Regions from separate parts of the Blastococcus sp. SYSU DS0533 genome, predicted to be linked through region 1. Evidence: predicted binding sites of a transcription regulator. Region 1 holds the regulator's gene; the other holds the start of a gene.
What was found. Region 1 encodes LexA, which represses DNA repair genes until DNA is damaged. Its sites were predicted from a motif close to TCGAACANNTGTTCGA; they were not measured.

Region 1 (6,438 bases):
CTGCCGTGCGCAGGCGGATCAGCGGCCCCCAGCCGTCACAGCGGCACCGCACCGACACGCCGGGGACCCACCCACCCGAGGACCCCCGCGGCGCGGCGACCGGCCGGGTACCGGCGACGCCCCGGCACCCCCTGCCGCGCCGGGCGCGGCGCCCGTGCGGACGCCGGACGCCGCCCCGAGGCGACGACCGGCACGTGCACAGGGCGCCGTCGGGCGCGGGTGCGGCGGGCGCTGAGCCGTCAGGCACGGACGGCCCCGTCCACCCATGGACGCCGGGATTGCGGGACCTGGTCGCCCAGGCGCATCGGCCGGGTGAGCAGGTCGCGCTCGAGGTCTGCGGGCGGGGTCCAGCCGTACCCGGCCGGACGCCTCTCGACCGGGTGCGGGGAGCGCGCGGCGGGCACCGCGCAGGCGCCCGACCGGCTACCCCGGCCCGCCGCCGGCCCACCTGCCCCGACGGGAGGGAGGTGGCGGGTGTCGGCGGCACTGTCCCGACCACCCGCCGGCGCCGCGACCGGGGCACGGTGACGACCGGCCGGGGCCGGAGGCACGGACGTCGCCGACCCGGAGGGCGCCGGGACGGATGGCGCCGGCACGGCGGGGACCTCGTCGATCTCGGGCGCCCGTCGCCGACCACCGGACCGGGCAGTGGCCGGACGTCCAGCGCGGGCATCGCGCACCAACGGCAGGCTGGCCGTCGAGTCGCGGGTCGCAGGCCCGTCGGCCCCCGGGGCGGTTGCCCCCTGCGCAGGCATCGCCTGCGTCACCGGGACCGCGTCGGTGCGCGCCGGCTCGGGCAGCCGCACCGCTGCGAGCCCCGTCCACACCGTCTGCTCGACACCGCCGGCGACGACCCGGACCCACATCTCGCAGGCGCCGGCGTCATCGTGCCGCCACCCCAGCAGCTGCCCTGCCCGCCAGGCCCCCGCGTGGTGGACCTCGACGACCTGGGGCTGACTGGTGAACACCGCGGCGCGGCTCTCCATAGCGCTGGACACCCACTGACCGCAAGCGGCTGACGAGCACGGTCCGTAAACGTCCGCATACAAACGGTTGTCGAAGTCCACGACCGACCTTGTAGATCTCTCGCCATGCCGACCTCGGGCACCCGGAGTCTCCCGGTCAGGGCAGCACGAGGACCTGACCCGGCGTGATCGCCGCGCTCTCGAGCCCGTTCATCTGACGGATGTCGACGACGACGTCGCGCACGTCGCGCTCCCCTGCCACCGCACCCGCGATGGACCACAGCGTGTCCCCTGGCTCGACGATGACCTTCGCCGTCCCCATCAGCTCCAGCCCGTCGCGGGCCTCGCCGAGGACGGCGCCACCCAGGGCGACCACACCCAGCGCGAGGAGCAGGACGACCACCGCGACCACGCGGCGCCCGCGCGCCGTGAGGCGCAGCGGCGGGAGTGGCGCCGGCGCGCCGCTGCCCACGGCGGCCGACCGGACTGCGCCCGGCCGCCCCCCGGGGCGGACAGGGAGCCCGACTGGCTCCACGTACGCGCGGGGCGGCGGGAGCACCCGGAGGTGCCGCGCCGGCATCTCCGCAGCACCTCGCGGCGCGACGTCACCCGCCCCCTCCGGACGGACCCGCAGCGCGGTACCGCTGTTCATGTCTCCCACCCTCCCGACCGGTACCCCACCGGCCCGAACACCTGTTCGATTGGAACGCCGGTCCGATGTCTACCGGACGCCGCCGACAGAAGCGATGCGACACGGCTGATTTTCGAACGTGTGTTTGAACTGGACGGGGATCGGCGCTACGGTTCAGCGGACGGACGACGGGCGAGCGCTGCACGGGCAGCCGGCGAGGAGGAGACGTGGCGGACTCGAGCGGGACCTCCGGTAGCGGGCGCGGCACCCGTGGGGCGACCCCGGAGGCGGGCGGCACCGGGTCGGTGCGCGCCTTCCCCGACCGGACGGCCGACGGTGACGGGCTGACCCAGCGGCAGCGGCGGGTGCTCGAGGTGATCCGCGACTCGATCGACCGCCGGGGCTACCCGCCCTCGGTCCGGGAGATCGGCGAGGCCGTGGGGCTCTCGTCGGCCTCCTCGGTCGCCCACCAGCTCTCGGTCCTGCAGAAGAAGGGGTGGCTGCGACGCGACCCCAACCGCCCGCGCGCGCTCGACGTCCGGCTGCCCGGGGATGCCTCCCGCGGCACGGCCACCCTCGCCGAGCCGCCCGTCCTGGGCGAGGGCGAGCAGGCCTCCGCCCCCGCCTACGTCCCGCTCGTCGGGCGGATCGCCGCCGGCGGCCCGGTGCTGGCCGAGCAGGCGGTGGAGGACGTCTTCCCGCTCCCCCGCGAGCTCGTCGGCGAGGGGACGGTCTTCATGCTCAAGGTGGCCGGCGACTCGATGGTCGAGGCCGCGATCTGCGACGGCGACTGGGTCGTCGTCCGGCAGCAGCCGACCGCGGAGAACGGCGAGATCGTCGCCGCGATGATCGACGGCGAGGCGACGGTCAAGACCTACAAGCGCCGGGACGGCCACGTCTGGCTGCTGCCCCACAACCCGGCGTACCAGCCGATCCCGGGTGACGAGGCGACGATCCTCGGCCGGGTGGTCTCGGTCCTCCGCCGGGTCTGAACCACGACATCGGTGGTCGGCCGGACATCGTCCCGGCCGACCACCGACTCCGCCGCGCGGCGATCAGCGCCGCTGGTAGTCGCCGTCCCGCTTCTCGAAGAAGGCCCTCAGCGCCTCCTGGTGGTCCTCGGTGCGGAACATCTCGAGGAAGCGCTTGGTCTGCAGCGCCTGGCCCTGCGCGAAGTCCATCTCGAAGGCTCCCGTGACGGCCTCCTTCGTCGCCTCCACCGACAGCGGTGCGCGGGTGGCGATCCGCTGCGCCTTGGCGAGCGCGGCAGGCATCAGGTCCGCCGGCTCGTGCACCTCTGTGACCAGACCCCAGTTGAGCGCCTGCTGCGCGGTGTACCGGGCCCCGGTCAGCAGGATCTCCTTGGCCGGCCCCAGGCCGACGACGCGTGGCAGACGCCAGAAGCTCACGATGAGCCCGACGTTGACCCCGGCCGCCACGAAGAACGCCTCGGTGGAGGCGATGCGGATGTCGCAGCAGAGGGAGAACTCCAGGCCGCCGCCGATGGTCGCCCCGTTGATCGCGGCGATCACCGGGGCCCGGAAGTTCTGCACCCCGTTCAGCACCCGGCCGAACTCGGCCAGGTAGTCCTCGAGCTGCTCATCGCTCATGGACTGGTCCTCGCCGAGGTGGGCACCCGCGGTGAACGCCCGCCCCTCCCCCGTGATGACCAGGCAGCGCACCTGCTCGTCGGCATCCAGGATGTCCAGCGCCTTCATGAAGGAACGCCGGCTCTCCCAGCTGAAGGTGTTCGACGGCGGGCTGTCCAGGGTGAGGACGGCGATGTGCGGGGTCTCGTAGCGCAGGTGGACCCCGGGGCCGACGTCGGTCGTGGTCACGGTCATGCGGCTTCCTCCGAGGATGCGTGGGGGGCTGGGCGTGAGGTGGTCCGACGACGTCTGGATTCGCCGGGCCGGTGGTCGAGCAGTCGCATGGCGATGACCGCCACGACGATGTTGATCAGCAGGATGACCACCGAGAGGGCACCCACCCGCTGGTACAGCGACTCGTTCGAGAGGTTGTAGAGGACGGTGGCGATGGTCGGGTTCGCGCCGGTGTAGAGGAACACCGACATCTCCAGCTCCCGGAAGAGCAGGACGAAGTTGAGCAGGCCGGCCGCCAGGAGGGACGGGCGGAGCAACGGCACGGTGATGCGCCGCCAGGTGCGGGCCCACGAGGCGCCCAGGCTCCGCGACGCCTCCTCGACCTCGGCGCCGATCTGCCCCATGCCCGCGTGCACGTAGGCGAAGGTGAGCGGTAGCGCGCTGCCCACGTAGGCGATGAGGAGGATGGTGAGCGACCCGCCCAGACCGAACGGCGGCGCGGCGTAGGCGATGATCAGCCCGATGCCGAGGACGGCGCCCGGGAAGGCCAGCGGCGCCGCCATCGCCGGGGCGATCACCGCGTTGCTGCGCGCCCTGGTCCGGTGCACCAGCCACGAGGCGAGCAGCGCCAGCGCGAGCGCGAGCACCGTCGCCGCCACGGCGAGGAAGAAGCTGTTGCCCATGGCCGCCGTGATCAGCGGCTGGCTGAACACCTGCTCGTAGTTGCCGGTCAGCGTGAAGTTGTCCGCCCCGAACGGCCGGCCCAGGGCCTCGCGGAACGAGGTCGCCAGCAGGATGCCGAACGGCAGCACGATGCTGAGGACGACGACGAGCGTGCAGAAGGCCAGCCCCGCGACCCGGCCGGCAGGACCCAGTCGGGTCAGCTCCTGCCGTCCCGGCTTCCCCCCGATGACGGTGAACTTCTTGCCGCCGACCAGGCGCCGCTGGACGAGCAGCAGGCCCGCGATGATCACCAGGATCGGCACGGAGATGACTGCTGCCGCCTCGATCCGGGGAGGGAACTGCATGAGGCTCAGCAGGACGGTCGGGATCGTCTGGAAGCCGGTGGGCGCACCCAGGATGGCCACCGGTCCGAAGATCACCGCAGCGCTGACGAAGACGAGGATCGACCCGGCGATCAACGCCGGCGCGATGACCGGGAACGTCACCGTCCGCAGCACCCGCGCCCGGGAGGCACCCAGGCTCGCCGCCGCGTGCTCCAGCGCCGGGTCGATCCCCTCCAGGGCAGCCGACACCGGCAGGAAGACGAGGGGGTAGAGGAAGAGGGAGAGGACGAAGATGATCCCCCACGGGCTGAAGATGTCGAAAGGCGCGGTCTCCAGCCCGAACAGTGACATCAGGGTCGTGTTCAGCAGCCCGTTGCGCGGCCCGAGCAGCAGGATCCACCCCAGCGCCGCGATGAAGCTCGGCGCCGCGAAGGTGAGCACCGCCGTGCCGCGGAAGAAGCGCCGGAACGGCAGGTCCGTCCGCACGGCGAACCAGGCGACCGGGAGCCCGAGCAGCAGGCTGCCCACGACGGTGCCGGCGGCGATCCACAGCGAGTTGAGGATCGCCTGGACCAGGCGGGGTTCGCTGGCGAGCAGGCCGTAGTTCACGAGCGTGAACCCGCCGTCGTCGGCGACGAAGCTCTGGCCGAAGACCTGCGCCACGGGGTAGCCGATGAGCGCGACGATCGCGACCACCCACACCCAGCGCATGGAGCGCTCGAAGCCGGTGCCACGCCGCTGCGCCTGCCGCTGCCGGCGGGGCGCGACCCCGGTCTCCCGCGGGGCCCCCGCCGCGTCGGTGCCCGACGCGGCAGGGGCGGCGGAGCTGGTCAGCGCCATGACCGGCATCCCGGGGGCGCGGCGGAAGCGCTCGGTCGCCGGCTCATCGGTTGAACAGCTCGGCGAACCGCGCCACGACGTCCTCGCCGCGCTCCTCGATCTCCGACAGGTCCGCGGTCAGCAGCGTGGCGTCGGAGAGGTCGGCGCCGGACGGCGGCTGGGGACCGCCCTGGAGCACGCTGCGCCCGCCCTGGTCGGCGAGGGCCTGCTGGAAGTCCTCGCTCAGGTGGTACTGGACGAGCAGCTTCGCGGCGTTCGGGTGCGGCGCGTCGGCGAGCATCGCGAGCTCGGAGGCGAACGACGGCACGCCGTCCTCCATGAAGGCGATCTCGAGGGGCTCGCCCTCCTCCGCGGCGCTGATCACCGCCGACTCGATGGCCGGGATGCCGATGTCGGCCTCGCCCGTGAGCACCAGCTGGGCGAGGGCCAGGCTGCTGTCGGTGACGGCGACCTGCCGTTCGGCCAGCTGCCCCAGCCACTCCTCGCCGTAGAGACCCGTCAGCATCGTGTAGTAGGCCAGCGCCGTGCCCGACGCACCGGGGTCGGCGCTGATGATGGCGCCGTGGTCCTCGCTCGCCAGCTCCTCCCAGGTGGTGGGGAGGTCCGCCGGGTCGGTGTTGGCGGAGTTGTACATGATCCCCAGCGGGACGAGGCTGTAGGGCACCTGCGGGTTGTCCGGGTTGTCCAGGCCCTCGCTGATGTCACCGAGGTTGGGCACGTCGGCGTCGGTGATGACGCCTTCCTCCGCCCAGTCCTGCATCGTGCCGGGGTCGGTGAGGCTGACGACGTCGGCGTTGACCGAGCCGCTGGCCAGCTCCGCGGAGATGGAGTTGGCGATCGCCCCCGAGTCCTCCCGGGTGAAGGTGACCTGGATGCCGAACAGCTCCTGCATCCGCTGCTGGAGCAGCTCCAGCCCCGGACGGGTGTGCCCCCCGGCGTAGAGGACGACGCCGCCTTCCTCCTGCGCGGCCTCGACGAGCTCCTGGTCGATCCCCTCCACCGCGGCCGGCTCGCCGCCGGATCCGGCGTCCGACGCCGGAGTGGTCGAGCCGTTGCCGCAGGCGGCGACGAGCAGGACGGCCACGGGGACGGTCAGGCTGGTGAACAGGCGGCGCGCGGAGCAGTGGTTGAACACAGGGCCTCTTCTCGGGTGGGTGACGCTGTTCGGACGG
Region 2 (6,438 bases), on a different contig from region 1:
CGGGCCAGGTCGACGAAGCCGTCGGCGCGGTACAGCCGGAAGGCCTTGGTGTCGGCGTCCGGCGTGGAGAGCAGCGCGACCGGGTGCGGCAGCCCCTCGACGAGGGCGTGCAGCAGCTGCCGGCCCAGCCCCTGGCTCTGGGCGTCGGGGTGGACATGCAGCTCGCACACCTCGAAGGCGCCCGGCAGCCACTTCTTCGCCGTGCGGCGATCCAGCGCGGCGCGCACCTGGTCGTGCCACCACTGCCCCGGGGCGATCAGGTAGCCGTAGCCGAAACCGACCAGCCGTTCGCCCTCGGGGGTGCGGGCGAAGGCGCCCACCGCGCGGAACCCGGGGCGCTCGGTGTGCTGGACGGCGTAGCCGTACCGGCCGGCGACGATGCCCGAGTCGTAGCCCATGGCCAGCCCGTAGATGGCCAGCACCTCGTGCATGTGCTCGCGCATCCAGGGGGCGGGCAGCTCGAGGATCCGGGTGGCGGGGCGGGTGCCCGTCACGGGGCGACCGCCCCGGCGGTGTCCGGCGGGGGCGCGTCGGGCAGCGGGTCCCCGCCGACCGTGGTGCCGGTGCCGTCGACCAGGCCCCCGCCGACCTCGGCCGCGGTGCCGGCGGTGATGCGGAGCAGCTCGTCGTAGCTGGTGGGGAACACGGCGGCGGGGTGCCCCGCTGCGGCCCACAGCCGGTCGTAGCGGGCGAGCTCCACGTCCACCAGGGTGCCCAGGGGAGCGGGGTGCCCGACCGGGGCGACGCCGCCGATGGGCTGGCCGGTGTGCTCGCGGACGACCTCCGGCGGCGCGGGGACCAGGGAGCCGACGCCGAGCAGCGCGGCGACCTGGAGGACGTCGACGCGGTGCGCGCCGCTGGTGAGGACGAGCAGGGGCGCGCCGTCGGCGAGGAAGACCAGGCTGTTGACGATCGCGCCGACCGGGACGCCCAGCGCCTCGGCGGCAGCGGCCGCGGTGCGGACCTCCGCGGGGAGGGTGCGCACCTCACCCTCCGCGCCGGCCGCGGCGAGGGCCCGGGCGACGGCGGCCACCCGGGGGTGCTGGGGTGGGCTCATGCGTCGATCCTGCCACCGCCCGGGGGTGCGCGCGCCCGGCGGTGCACGTCAGCCGGGTGCGTCCGCCGGACCGGCCGGTCCGCGCAGCCCTCGGGAGGTCTGACCAGCGACAGCTGTCGTACCCCCGGCCTGGCGTGCAGCCATGGAGGGCGACGGCTCGTGCCCGCCCGGCGACGGCGTGCCGATGCCGCTGCGCCCCGGTGAGGTGGTGCCGCCGGCGTCGGACGAGTTCGAGCTGGTGTGCGACACCTGGTCGGCCGCCGCGCACATGGCCCGGGAGCACGCCCGGCAGGCGGCCGCGATCGCCGAGCTGGCACGCCGTCGGTCGGTGGAGCGGGATGCCGCCACGGCCCCCGCGGCAGGCCGGGGCCGGTACCGAGCGGCGCGGCCGGCTGCGCTCGCCGACGTCTCCGACGACTTCGTGTCCGAGCTGGCGACGATCCGCAACTGCTCGGAGGCCGAGGTCGGCCGCCTGGCCGCCGAGTTGATCCTGCTCACCACGACGCTCGCCGCCACGTGGGCGGAGATGTCCGCCGGACGGCTGAGCATCCGCAAGGTGCGGATCCTGCTCGACCTGCTGGGCGACGCCTCCGACGCCGTCGCCGCCGCCCACCGGGGGCTGTCCGGGAGGGCGCTCGCGTCCCGGTCGAGGCAGTACCTCCTGTCCCGGGCGAGGCGGTACCTCCTCCCGGGCGTGGCGGAACTGCGAGGCGAGAGGCCTGGGCGGGGCGTGCGTCCGGCTGCCCCGGTCCCGTGCGGCACACGGCTCCCGGGCGGTGCGCCGGGTGGCCGGACACGCCGCGCTCCGGCTTGACGAGGGGGGTGAGCTCCGGTCTACTGGGATCCGTTCGAACGAATGTTCGAACGATGTTCGGCCCGTCCTTCCCGGCTCTCTTCCCCGCCGGTGGGGTGGCGGGCGTGCGCGGGGCGAGGCGTGGGGAGGCTGTCATGGGTCGGGTGCTCGGTGAGGTCGTCGGTCGGGCCGGCGAGGAGGTGCAGGTCGAGCGCGGCCCGCTGGGCCCGGTGCAGTTCTGGCGTGGGCAGTCCCGGTACGTCGTGGGCGAGCTGCTCGACTCGTGGGTGGAGACGGCGCCGTGGTGGCTCCGGGACGCCGAGGCGGGCGGCGCGTCGGACGACCTGGTCGCGCCCCGCCAGGTCTGGCGTGTGGAGGCGGTGCGGGCCGGGCGGTCGCGCATGAGCTTCGCCGGCGTCTACGACCTGACGTGGGACGCCTCCGGCAACCGCTGGTGGCTCGTCCGGGTGCACGACTGATGGGCGCCGCACGCGCCGTGCCGGCCGGCCAGCTGCCGCTGCCCCCCGCGCTGCCCGCCGCGGCGGCCGGGCTGCTCCGCCAGGCCCACCGCGGCCTGGCGGAGGCGATCGCGGCCACCGATCCGCGGGAGCGGTACGCCACCGCCCACCTGGCTGCCCTCCGCGCCGCCGCCGCGGTGCTCGCCGCGCGCACCCGCCCCGAGGGCGGCCGCCGGCGGCCGCGCAGCGCCTGGGTCCTGCTCGGGGACGTCGCGCCCGAGCTGGGGGAGTGGGCCACCTTCTTCGCCGCCGGTGCGGCCAAGCGCGCCGCGGCGGAGGCGGGGCTGTCCCGGGCGGTCACCGAGCGGGAGGCCGACGACCTGGTCCGCGACGTGCGGGGCTTCCTCGCCGTGGTCGAGGCCGGGCTGGGCGTCGACGCGCTGCCCGAGCCGCCCCGCTACCCGCGGCCGCACGTGGTCGGCGGGTCCTCGTCCCGGTCCTCCCGGCGGTGAGCGACCCCTTCGTCCACCTGCACGTCGCGTCCGGTTACTCCATGCGGTACGGGGCCAACCACCCGGCCGACCTGGTGGCGCGGGCGGCCGAGCACGGCATGCCGGCCCTGGCCCTGACCGATCGGGACGGGCTCTACGGCGCGGTCAAGTTCGCGTTGGCCTGCCGGTCGGCCGGGGTGCGGCCGATCTTCGGGGTCGACCTGGCGGTGGCGCCGGCGCTGGGCACGAGCGTGCCACCGGCGCTCGCGCACGTGCTGGGGGAGGACCCGGCCACGGCCCGGCCCCCGCGGGCGCGGGCCGCGACGCCTCCACGCCGGTCGCCGGCCCGCGGTGGGGTGAGCGTCGACCCGCGGCTGCCCCGGGTCACCTTCCTCGCGCGCGACGGTGCCGGCTGGCGCTCGCTGTGCCGGCTCACCAGCGCCACCCACCTGCGCGGCACCCGCGGGGAGCCGGTGAGCTCGCTGGCGATCGCCGCCGAGCACGCCACCGGGCTGGTCCCCCTGCTCGGTCCCGGCTCCCCGGTGGGCCGGGCCCTCCTCGCCGGCCGGGCCGACCTGGCCGTCCAGCAGCTGGACGCCTGGCGCGCGGTCTTCGGCCCGGGGCTGGCGCTGGAGGTGGTGCACCACCGCGGCCGGGGTGACCGGCAGCGCGCGCAGGCCCTGCTCCGGTTCGCCGCCGAGCAGCAGGTGCCGGTGGTCCTGAGCAACGCGGTCCGCTACGTCGACGCCCTCGACGCCCCGACCGCCGACGTGCTGGACGCCGCCCGGCGGCTGGTCCCGCTGGGCGCCCGGCACGTCGACCGAACCACGGCCGAGGGCTACCTGAAATCGGGCAAGGAGATGGCCGAGGTCGCCGAGGACCTCACCGGCCCCGACCGGGACGCCGCCCTGCGGCTGCTCGAGCGCACCGCCCGGCTGGCCGAGCAGTGCGCCGTCGACCCGGCCGGCGACCTGGGCATCGGCAGCGTCCGGTACCCCGAGCTCGACGTGGTCACCACCCCGGCCGAGCGGGGCATGGGCCCGGCGCAGGTGCTGCGCGCCCGGTGCGAGGCCGGGCTGGGGCGGCGGGGCATGGCGCCCACGGCACGGGTGCGCCAGCGGCTGGAGGAAGAGCTGGCGGTCATCGACTCCCTCGGCTACCCGTCCTACTTCCTCACCGTCGCGGACGTGGTCGACCTCATCAAGAGCTTGAGGGTCCGGGCGGCGGCGCGCGGATCGGGCGCCGGCAGCCTGGTCACCTACCTGCTGGGCATCTCCGACGTCGACCCGCTGCGCTACGGGTTGCTGATGGAGCGGTTCCTCTCGCCGTTGCGCCACCAGCTGCCCGACATCGACATCGACGTGGAGTCCGCACGCCGGATGGAGGTCTACGACGCGGTCATCGACCGCTTCGGCGCCGACCGGGTCAGCTGCATCTCGATGATGGACACCTACCGGGTGCGCCACGCGATCCGCGACGTCGGGGCCGCGCTGGGCCTGCCGCCGGCGGAGATCGACGCCGTCGCCAAGGCGTTCCCGCACATCCGGGCCAACCAGGTGCACGCGGCGCTGCGCGACCTGCCCGAGCTGCGGGCCAGCCGGTACGGCTCGCGGCGGGCCGGCGGCACCGGCGACCTCGACCTGCTGTTCGACCTCGTGTCCCGGCTCGACGGGCTGCCCCGGCACATCGCGCTGCACCCGTGCGGGGTGCTGCTCTCCGATGCCACCCTGCTGGACCGCACGCCGGTGGAGAGCAGCTACCTCGGCTACCCGATGAGCCAGTTCGACAAGGACGACGTCGAGGAGCTGGGGCTGCTCAAGCTGGACCTGCTCGGCATCCGGATGCAGTCGGCGATCGCGCACGCCCTCGACGAGATCGAACGGGTCGACGACGAGGCGGTGGACATCGACGCGATCCCGCGGGACGACCCGACGACGTTCGAGCTGATCCGGAGCACCCGCACCCTCGGCATGTTCCAGATCGAGTCACCGGGGCAGCGCGAGCTGGTCGGAAAGTTCGGGCCGCGGACGTTCGAGGACATCATCATCGACATCTCGCTGTTCCGGCCCGGGCCGGTGAAGAGCGACATGGTCACCCCGTTCCTCATGGCCCGGAACGGCTGGCGCGACGCCGAGTACCCCCATCCCGACCTGGAGTTCGCCCTCGCCGAGACCGCCGGGGTGGTGGTCTTCCACGAGCAGGTGCTGCAGGTGGTGTCCCGGATGGCCGGCTGCACGCTGGCCGAGGCCGATGAGGTGCGCCGGGCGCTGGGAGAGAAGGACGCCCATCCCGAGGTGCGGGCGTGGTTCGTGCCGCGGGCGCTGGACGCCGGCTACCCGGTGGAGGTCGCCGAGCGGGTGTGGGAGGTGCTGGCGGCCTTCGGCTCGTTCGGCTTCTGCAAGGCGCACGCGGCGGCGTTCGCGCTGCCCACCTACCAGTCGGCGTGGCTGAAGACCCACCACCCGGCGGCGTTCCTGGCCGGGGTGCTCACCCACGACCCCGGCATGTACCCGAAGCGGCTGATCCTCGACGACGCGCGCAACTTCGGCATCCGGGTGCTCGGGCTCGACGTCAACGCCTCGACCGGCAGCTACCGGGTCGAACGGCTCGACGGCGAGGTGGACGACGTCGCCGGCGAGGACTCTGTAGTTGAGGTGGAGGTCGAGGGTTCCGGCTGGCGGCGCCCGGAGTGGATGCCCGCGGCGATGCCCGATCCCGCGCGGTACGGCATCCGGCTGTCGCTGGCCGACGTGAAGGGCATCTCCGATGACGAGGTGGCGCGGGTGGTCGCCGGGCAGCCCTACCGGTCGCTGAGCGATTTCTGGGCGCGCGCGTCGGTGTCCCGCCCGGTGGTCGAGCGGCTGGTGCTGGCCGGCGGGTTCGACTCGCTCTACGGGTTCGGGATGCGCGACCGGGAGGCCGGCCGGCCCACCCGCCGGCGCCACCAGGTGACCCGGCGCGACCTGCTGCTGCAGATCAGCGAGCTCGACCGGTGGAGCCGCAGCGGCGCCCGGGCGACCTCCGACGGGCAGCTCAGCCTGGACCTCATGGGGCTGGAGCTGCCCGAGGAGCTCACCGGCGAGTCAGCCGGGGAGCCGGCCGGCCCGGAGTGGGCCGAGGGCAGCGGGCTGCCCGAGTTCACCGACGCGGAACTGGTGCGGGCGGAGCTGGAGGTGCTCGGGCTGGACGCCAGCCGGCACGTCGTCGACTTCTACCGGCCGTTCCTGTCCGCGCTCGGCGCGGTGCCGGCCGGGGAGCTCCTCGGCTGCCGCAGCGGCAGCGAGGTGCTGGTCGCCGGGGTCAAGGTGGCCACCCAGACCCCGCCGATCCGGTCCGGGCGCCGGGTGGTGTTCGTGACCCTCGACGACGGCACCGGCTGCACCGACTCGACCTTCTTCGAGGACGCGCAGGGCCCCTACGCGGCGACGGTCTTCCACTCGTGGCTGCTGGTCATCCGCGGGGTGCTGCGCCGGACCGGACCGCGCGGTGTGTCGCTGCGGGCCACCGGGGCGTGGGAGCTCCCGGCGCTGCACGAGGCGTGGGAGGCCGACGGGCTGGACGGCGTCCGGGAGCTGATGGCTGCGCCGGGGGAGTACACCGAGCAGGCGATCGCCGGGGCCGCCGCCTCGCACGGTTCCC

Region 2: the regulator LexA is predicted to act here: its motif matches at 1,906-1,921, upstream of ACI79W_RS14025 (DUF6504 family protein).

The regions. Positions count from the first base shown of each region.
Region 1 covers NZ_JBJGZZ010000007.1:132,963-139,400, forward strand. Annotated here, with positions in the region: gene ACI79W_RS11115 (LysM peptidoglycan-binding domain-containing protein) at 1,123-1,437, opposite strand; gene lexA (transcriptional repressor LexA) at 1,824-2,588, shown strand; gene ACI79W_RS11125 (enoyl-CoA hydratase/isomerase family protein) at 2,652-3,440, opposite strand; gene ACI79W_RS11130 (ABC transporter permease) at 3,437-5,266, opposite strand; gene ACI79W_RS11135 (extracellular solute-binding protein) at 5,310-6,401, opposite strand.
Region 2 covers NZ_JBJGZZ010000011.1:48,186-54,623, forward strand. Annotated here, with positions in the region: gene ACI79W_RS14010 (GNAT family N-acetyltransferase) at 1-494, opposite strand, end outside; gene ACI79W_RS14015 (YbaK/EbsC family protein) at 491-1,057, opposite strand; gene ACI79W_RS14020 (hypothetical protein) at 1,200-1,871, shown strand; gene ACI79W_RS14025 (DUF6504 family protein) at 2,006-2,329, shown strand; gene ACI79W_RS14030 (SAV_6107 family HEPN domain-containing protein) at 2,329-2,820, shown strand; gene ACI79W_RS14035 (DNA polymerase III subunit alpha) at 2,817-6,438, shown strand, end outside.